One region of the Streptomyces sp. NPDC030021 genome, then DNA from elsewhere that is predicted to be linked to it. Evidence: riboswitches for the same ligand, from Rfam matches in the RefSeq annotation. Region 1 holds a riboswitch; the other holds the start of a gene.

Region 1 (4,310 bases):
CTTCAGCAGCGCGAACATCGCGGCGGCGTTGGCCTGCGCACCGGAGTGCGGCTGGACGTTCGCGGCCTCGGCGCCGAACAGCGCCTTGATGCGGTCGATCGCGATCTGCTCGACGACGTCGACGTGCTCGCAGCCACCGTAGTAACGGCGGCCCGGGTAGCCCTCGGCGTACTTGTTGGTCAGGACCGAGCCCTGGGCCTCCATGACGGCGACCGGAGCGAAGTTCTCCGACGCGATCATTTCGAGGGTGGACTGCTGGCGAACGAGCTCGGCGTCGACGGCGGCGGCGACGTCCGGGTCGAGCTCGTGCAGAGGGGTGTTGAGAACAGACATCAGGATCCCCTGGGGTGTCAGTTGTCGGAGTGGGTGAGCGCGGCGTACTCCTCGGCGGAGAGCAGGTCGGCCGGCTCCTCCGCGGTGCGCACCTTGAACAGCCAGCCACCCTCGAACGGAGCGGTGTTGACGAGCGCCGGGTCGTCCACGACGTCCTGGTTGAACTCGACGACCTCGCCGGTGACGGGGGAGTACAGGTCGCTGACCGACTTGGTCGACTCCAGCTCGCCACAGGTCTCGCCCGCGGTCACCGTGTCGCCGACCGAGGGGAGGTCGGCGTAGACGACGTCACCGAGCGCGTTGGCCGCGAACTCCGTGATGCCGACCGTCGCGACGCCGTCCTCGGCGGTCGACAGCCACTCGTGCTCCTTGCTGTAACGCAGCTGCTGGGGGTTGCTCATGACCTGATTCTCCTGGATGCGGGGGAGTGGATACGAACTGCGGTCTTGGGTACTGAGACGGCGCCGTACGGGTTTCCGGACGGCGGACGTGGTGCGTGGGGCTACTTCTGCCGCTTGTAGAACGGCAGCGCCACGACCTCGTACGGCTCATGCGTACCGCGAATGTCGACGCCGACGCCGGACGTGCCGGGCGCGGCGTGTGCCGCGTCCACGTACGCCATCGCGATCGGCTTGCCCAGCGTCGGCGACGGGGCGCCGGAGGTGACCTCGCCGATGACCTGACCGTCGGCGACGACCGGGAACCCGGCGCGCGGGACGCGGCGGCCCTCGGCGATCAGACCGACCAGCTTGCGCGGCGGGTTCGTGGCGGCGCGCTCGGCGGCGGCCTCCAGCGCGGCGCGGCCGACGAAGTCGCCCTCCTTCTCGAACTTCACGACCCGGCCCAGACCCGCGTCGAACGGGGTGAGGGAGGTGGTCAGCTCGTGCCCGTACAGCGGCATGCCCGCTTCCAGGCGCAGGGTGTCGCGGCAGGACAGGCCGGCCGGGACCAGGCCGACGCCCTCGCCGGCCTTGGTCAGCGCCTGCCACAGCTCCACGGCGTGCTCGGGGGCGACGAACAGCTCGAAGCCGTCCTCGCCCGTGTAGCCGGTGCGCGCGATCAGCGCGGGCACGCCGGCGACGGTGCCCGGCAGGCCGGCGTAGTACTTCAGGCCGTCCAGGTCGGCGTCGGTCAGGGACGCCAGGATGCCGGGGGACTCCGGGCCCTGCACGGCGAGCAGCGCGTACGCGTCGCGGTCGTCGCGGACCTCGGTGTCGAAGCCGGCGGCGCGTTCGGTCAGGGTGTCCAGGACGACCTGGGCGTTGGAGGCGTTGGCGACGACCATGTACTCGGTCTCGCCGAGGCGGTAGACGATCAGGTCGTCGACGATCCCGCCGTCCTCCTGACAGATGTGCGTGTAGCGGGCGCGGCCGACACCGACGGTGGAGATGTTGCCGACCAGCGCGTAGTCCAGGGCCTTGACGGCCTCCGGGCCGGTCAGCGTGATCTCGCCCATGTGGGACAGGTCGAAGAGACCGGCCTTGGTGCGTACGGCGTTGTGCTCGTCGCGCTCGCTGGCGTACCGCAGCGGCATGTCCCAGCCCGCGAAATCGGTCATGGTCGCACCGAGCGAGCGGTGCAGCGCATCGAGGGCGGTCAGGCGGGGGGCAGTGCTCATGGGTGTGGCTCCCGGGTCCCAGGGCATCGACATGACATGACGAGGACGTTCCTCCCCATCTGTCATCGGAACCTGAGAGGTTCGCCGAGAGTTCCGCCGATCAGCAGATCGCCGGTTCTTCTCATCGACTTGCACCTTGGGTGGAGCTGCGCAGCAGCTCGCTTTTCAGATCTGCCTCATCCACGCGGTACGGGGCCTGAGAGATTCAAGGGAGGTTCTTGCTCCTTCGGCGCCCGCGCACGGCCTTGCGGCGTGCCGGGACTCTCCCGCGCGGATTCAAGCGGCCGGTATGCAGTTGGTCCAGATGGCGCACATCATTGCACGCCATGCCCGAGATCGGGCGGCGGGGTCCGAAAGTTCGTACGGCCCTCCGAAGGGCCGGACCGGAACCGGGGCCGCCGGATTGCCGTCTCTTTACACTCAGTGGGCAAGGGTCCTGGTGACCCGATTCGGGGGAGGCGAACACTGTGCGGAGATTCGGAGTGGTGACGACGACGGGAACGGTGGAGGCGGTACCCGCGCAGCGCGGCGTGCGCGGGCGCGGGCGGGCGGCCGACACCGGCCTCGGCCTCGTACGTGACCTGCGCGGACCGGCCGCGCGCGCCCCGCACCGGCTCGGCTTCGCGGACGGGGACATCGTCGTGGTGTCCGGCCTGCCCGGCGGCGGCAAGAGCACGCTGATCAAGCGGGCGGCCGCCGAGGGCGGGGCCGTGGACTCCCAGGACACCCGTGAGCGCTGGGAGCGCCGCATGCCCGCGGCGCTGCCGTACGCGGTGTACCGGCCGCTGGTGCGCGCCGCGCACTACTGGGGGCTGTGGCGGATCCTGCGCTCCGGGGCCTCCGTCGTCGTCCACGACTGCGGTACGCAGGCCTGGGTACGCGGCCTGCTCGCGGCCGCCGCGCGCCGCCGGGGCCGGGCGCTGCACCTGCTCCTGCTGGACAGCAGCCCCGAGGAGGCCCTCTCCGGTCAGGCCGCGCGCGGCCGCCGGGTCTCCGCCTACGCCTTCGCCCGCCACCGCGGCGCGGTGACCCGGCTGCTCCGCGAGGCCGAAGCGGGCCGGCCGCCCGCGGGCTGCGCCTCGGCGACCCTGCTCGACCGGGCCTCCGCCGCGACGGTGACCCGCATAGCCTTCAACGCCTGACCCGCCGGGTGCGGCGCCGCTGCCGGACTCTGCCCGGACCCGCTCCTCAAACGCCGGAGGGGCTGGATTTGCCACTGCGCGGCAACCGGCATCAGCGGTGGGCGCAGGCCGGACCGAATCAAGCCCCGCCGGCGTTTGAGGAGCGAGGGGTTCGGGGCGGAGCCCCGGCTCCTTTCGGCGCCGGCCGAACCCCGGCGGCGCGGCCGCGCGCGGAGCCGGTACCCTGCGGGGCGACACGCGCGGGAAACAAGACAGAGGCAGGGGCGGATGCAGGGCAGCGGCTGGCCGGGGAATGAGCTGGAGCAGGTGCTCGGGGCGGCGCTCGGGCAGCCGGACGCCGGGGGGCGGATCCTGGAGGTCCTCGGGCGCAGCCAGGTATGGGTGCCCCTGCCGGGCGGGGGCGCCCCGACGGCGGCCGGCCTCGACCTGCCCACCATGGACATCGGCGGGGCGGCGTACGTCCCCGTCTACAGCTCCGAGGCCCAGTTCCACGCCTGCGTCGGCCCCGGCATGGACTTCGCGGTGGCTCCCGCCGCCGAGTTCGCCCGCGGCCTGCCCCCGCAGCTCGGCATCGCCCTCAATCCCGAGGGCGCCGTCGGCGTACCGCTCCCCCCGCCCGCCGTCGCGGAGCTCTGCCGCAGCGGCCGGACCCCGCTCGACGGCCCGGCCACCGGCGGCCGGGTCCGGCTCTTCGAGCCCGACTGGCAGGACGATCCGGTGGATTTCCTCGCCGCCGCCACCGAGGAGTTCCGGGCCACCGGAGTGGTCGCCGCCGCGCACCGCTGCCTCGCCAGCGTCGAGGGCGGGGCACCCCAGCTGTTCGTCGGCGTCCGCCTGGTGGGATGGGAACCCGAGATGCAGGCCGCGCCGATGGAGGCCCTCGGACGGGCCCTGACCCGTGTCCCGCCGCCGTGGCCGGTGCAGTTGATCCTGCTGGACGCCGTCCAGGACCCGGTCACGGACTGGATTCGTGAGCGCGTACGCCCCTTCTACCTGCCGTAGGGCCGCTTAAGCTGGTTACATCTCCTGGCCGCACGCGCGACTGCCGGTTCGGAGGACACGCGTGGAGCGACGGGCGGACGAAGAGGGGTTCCGGGTGAGTGCGTCAGGCACGGCCGCGGCCGGGCAGGTCGAGCACATGATGCGCCAGGTGACTCCCGGGCGCTACGAGAGTTACGAGTCACTCCTGCACGCCCTCTCCGAGGGCCGGCTGTGGA
Region 2 (4,310 bases), on a different contig from region 1:
ATCAGGCGCTTGGCGATGTCGTCCACGCTCACGCCCGTGGACTTCGACAGCGGCCGCAGGTCGATGATGCACTCGTGCGCGACCAGGTTGCCCGGGCCGGTGTAGAGCACCGGGTAGTGCGGCTCCAGGCGCTTGGCGATGTAGTTGGCGCCGAGCACCGCCACCTGGGTGGCGCGCTTGAGGCCCTCGCCGCCCATCAGGCGCACGTACGACCACGAGATCGGCAGGATGCCCGCCGAACCCCACGGAGCGGCCGAGATCGGGCCGACGCCCGTCTCCGGGCCCGCGGTCGGCTGGAGCGGGTGGTTCGGCAGGTACGGGGCCAGGTGCGCCCGGACACCGACCGGGCCGACGCCCGGACCGCCGCCGCCGTGCGGGATGCAGAAGGTCTTGTGCAGGTTCAGGTGCGAGACGTCGCCGCCGAAGTGACCCGGCTTGGCCAGGCCCACCAGGGCGTTCAGGTTGGCACCGTCGACGTAGACCTGGCCGCCGGCCTCGTGCACCTGGGCGCAGATGTCGGCGACGTGCTCCTCGAACACACCGTGCGTCGAGGGGTACGTGATCATCAGCACGGCGAGCTCGTCGCGGTGCTGCTCGATCTTGGCGCGCAGGTCGGCCGCGTCCACCTCGCCGTCGTCGGCGGTCTTGACGACGACGACCTTCATGCCGGCCATCACGGCGCTGGCGGCGTTGGTGCCGTGCGCGGAGGACGGGATCAGGCAGATGGTGCGCTGCTCGTCGCCGTTCGCCCGGTGGTAGGCGCGGACGGCCAGCAGGCCGGCGAGCTCACCCTGGGAGCCGGCGTTCGGCTGGATGGAGACCTTGTCGTAGCCGGTCACCTCGCAGAGACGTTCCTCCAGCTCGTTGATGAGCGTGAGGTAGCCCTCGGCCTGCTCCACCGGCGCGAAGGGGTGCAGCTGACCGAATTCGGGCCAGGTCACCGGCTCCATCTCGGTGGTCGCGTTGAGCTTCATGGTGCAGGAGCCCAGCGGGATCATGCCGCGGTCCAGCGCGTAGTCCTTGTCCGAGAGCTTGCGCAGGTAGCGCAGCATCGCGGTCTCGGAGCGGTGCTGGTGGAAGACCGGGTGCGTCAGGTACGCGTCCGAGCGCAGCAGGCCCTCGGGCAGCGTGTCGGCCGTGGTCGCGTCCAGCGCCTCGATGCCGGCGGTGACGCCGAAGGCGGCCCAGACGGCCTCGATGTCGGCGCGCAGGGTGGTCTCGTCGCAGGCGACGGAGACGAGGTCGGCGTCGACCTGGAACAGGTTGACCCCGCCCTCGCGGGCGGCGGCGACGACCTCGGCGGCACGGCCCGGCACGCGGGCGGTGATCGTGTCGAAGTACGAGCCGTGCACGATCTCGACCCCGCCGGCCGTCAGACCGGCGGCGAGCAGGGTGGCGTAGCGGTGGGTGCGGCTCGCGATCGTCCGCAGGCCGTCCGGGCCGTGGTAGACGGCGTACATGCCGGCCATGACGGCAAGCAGCACCTGCGCGGTACAGATGTTGCTGGTGGCCTTCTCGCGGCGGATGTGCTGCTCACGGGTCTGGAGCGCGAGGCGGTACGCCTTGTTGCCGTCCGCGTCGACGGAGACGCCGACGAGGCGGCCGGGCAGGGAGCGGGCGTGCTTGTCCTGGACGGCCATGTAGCCGGCGTGCGGTCCGCCGAAGCCCATCGGGACGCCGAAGCGCTGGGTGGTGCCGACGGCGATGTCCGCGCCGAGCGCACCCGGGGAGGTGAGCAGGGTCAGCGCGAGCAGGTCCGCGGCGACGGCGACGATGGCGCCGAGCTCGTGCGCCTGGTCGATGACCGGCTTGATGTCCCGGACGGCACCGGAGGCACCCGGGTACTGGACCAGGACACCGTAGATGCCGCGCTCGGCGACCTCGGCCGGGATGCCGGCGGACAGGTCGGCGACGACGACCTCGATGCCGATCGGCTCGGCACGGGTCTCGATGACGGCGATGGTCTGCGGCAGCGCGTCGGCGTCCACCAGGAAGACGTTGCCCTTGGACTTGCCCACGCGGCGGGCCAGGGTCATGGCCTCGGCGGCCGCGGTGCCCTCGTCGAGCAGCGAGGCGCCCGAGGTCGGCAGCCCGGTCAGCTCGGCGACGACCGTCTGGAAGTTCAGGAGCGCTTCGAGGCGGCCCTGGGAGATCTCCGGCTGGTAGGGCGTGTACGCCGTGTACCAGGCCGGGTTCTCCATGACGTTGCGGAGGATCACCGGCGGCGTGAAGGTCCCGTAATAGCCGAGACCGATCATCGGCGAGAGGACCTGGTTGCGGTCGGCGAGCGAGCGCAGCTCGGCCAGCACCTCGGCCTCGGTACGCGCCTCGGGCAGGTCGAGCGCCTCGGCGGTCTTGATCACATCCGGGACCGCGGCAGCGGTCAGTTCGTCCAGGGAGCCGTAGCCCACCTGGGCGAGCATCTTCGCCTGCGCCTCGGCATCCGGGCCGATGTGGCGCTGTTCGAAGGGGATGCCTCGCTCCAGCTGGGAGAGCGGAATGCGGTTGGCGGTCATGTACGGAGGCCTCCTGGTCGTATGACCTGCGAGGGGCACCACGGCGCGGGCACCCGGACGGCCTCCCCCTCTGTCATCTGCACCTGAGAGTTTCACCGGAGTCACGGGGGTCTCCCGAGAGTTCCGGCTTTCACCGTCGGTGAGGAGGGGGACCGGCACTGTGCGCCCGGTACCCGCCCTGCTTTCCAGAGTGGCCTCGTCCGTGCGGTACGTATGCCTGAGAGATTCCGGGGAGGATTTGCTCCTTCGGCGCCTCCGTCTTGCTCACTCGGAGGACTCTCCCGCACAGGGTCGACAGCCGTTCACCAGGGTACCAGCGAGGATCTGGACCCTCCCCGAGTGGCCTCCGCTGCGAATATGCACTTCTGTAGTCATTACGGACCAGTTGCGACCTTTTGGAGGGACCGTGCAGACCGACATCGATCCGCGCAGCCTGATCGGCCGCAAGGCGTTCGACCGCAATGGCACCAAGATCGGCACGATCGACGAGGTCTACCTCGACGATGCCACGGGCGTCCCGGAGTGGGCCGCGGTCCGTACGGGGCTCTTCAGCCGGGACGCCTTCGTCCCGCTGGAGCCGAGCGAGCTGGTGGGTGACACCCTGCGGGTGCCCTTCGAACGCGCCCTCATCAGGGACGCCCCGGACTTCGGAGTCGGGCGCCACCTCTCCCCCGAACAGGAGCTGCAGCTGTACCACCACTACGGACTGGACACGACCCTGCCGTCGGACTTCAACCGCGACTTCGGCCGCCTGGCGGGCGACGAGAGCTAGGGCGTCAGACAAGGGCTGTCCCGTAATCCGCGGCGGGCGCACGACACCAGCTACGGCACCTCGCCGCGTTGTCGGAGCACCCGAATACGCCCAGTATGCGGGCGGCCCTCCGCCTTGCGAGGCACCGCATCTGACGCCGCGCGCTGATCCACCGGGGATTACGGGACAGCCCTTAGGGCGTCCCTTCCGGATCCGGGCCGGCGCCCACCAGCGGCAGCGGATCGGACGGCTCCAGCTCGGGGTCGTCCACCCGGAAGGTCCGCACCCGGCCGGGCTCCGATCCGGGCTGCTCGAACCGCACGGTCACCCGCCCGACCCCGCTGCCCTGCACCCATCCGGGCCCGTACACGGCATGCCGTACGTCGCTTCCGGCCGTCCAGCGCCGTTCGGGGGCCGGCTCCGGCTCCTCCGGCTCCCCGGGCGGCCCAGCGGCCTCCTCAGCGCCCTCGGCCGCCGCCTCGGCGGCACCGGCCGCCACCGCTTCCCCTCCGGCCCCGTCCGTCCGGTCCGCGCCGTCAGTCCCGTCCGTCCTGTCCGAGCCGCCGGTCCCGGCCGCCCCGTCCGGCTCAGCGGCGAGCGACTGCGCGAACAGGTCCTCCTGCGTGTAGTCCGCCAGCCCGCTCACCCCCACTCCGAGCAGCCGCACCCCACCCGTGGTGTCCACCCCCTCCAGCAGCCGCGCCGCCGCCTCACGCACCACCGCCGGGTCGTCCGTGGGCCCCCGCAGGGTCTCGGACCGGGTCAGTGTGGAGAAGTCGTACCGCCTCACCTTGAGCACGATCGTGCGCCCCGAGTGCCCCGAGCCCCGCAGCCGCTGCACGCACCGGTCGGCGAGCCGCTGCACCTCGCCGCGGATCCGTACCCGGTCGTGCAGGTCCACGTCGAAGGTGTCCTCGACGGACACCGACTTCGCGTCCCGCTCCGCGACCACCGGCCGGTCGTCCAGCCCGAGCGCCATCCGGTACAGCCCGGCACCGGCCGAGCGGCCGACCATCCGGACCAGCTCGTCCTCCCCGGCCTCC

What was found. A riboswitch is a leader RNA that binds a small molecule or an ion and turns the genes downstream of it on or off. The one in region 1 is predicted to bind glycine.
Region 2: another riboswitch for glycine. It lies ahead of gcvP (aminomethyl-transferring glycine dehydrogenase); the one in region 1 lies ahead of gcvT (glycine cleavage system aminomethyltransferase GcvT).

The regions. Positions count from the first base shown of each region.
Region 1 is NZ_JBVIAH010000003.1:339,666-343,975, forward strand. Features, by position in the region: gene glyA (serine hydroxymethyltransferase) at 1-333, opposite strand, end outside; gene gcvH (glycine cleavage system protein GcvH) at 351-734, opposite strand; gene gcvT (glycine cleavage system aminomethyltransferase GcvT) at 836-1,951, opposite strand; glycine riboswitch at 2,127-2,230, opposite strand; gene ACZ4YL_RS07615 (AAA family ATPase) at 2,437-3,093, shown strand; gene ACZ4YL_RS07620 (enhanced serine sensitivity protein SseB) at 3,361-4,095, shown strand; gene ACZ4YL_RS07625 (enhanced serine sensitivity protein SseB C-terminal domain-containing protein) at 4,190-4,310, shown strand, end outside.
Region 2 is NZ_JBVIAH010000015.1:212,668-216,977, forward strand. Features, by position in the region: gene gcvP (aminomethyl-transferring glycine dehydrogenase) at 1-2,516, opposite strand, end outside; glycine riboswitch at 2,712-2,810, opposite strand; gene ACZ4YL_RS27880 (PRC-barrel domain-containing protein) at 2,923-3,288, shown strand; gene ACZ4YL_RS27885 (DNA polymerase IV) at 3,461-4,310, opposite strand, start outside.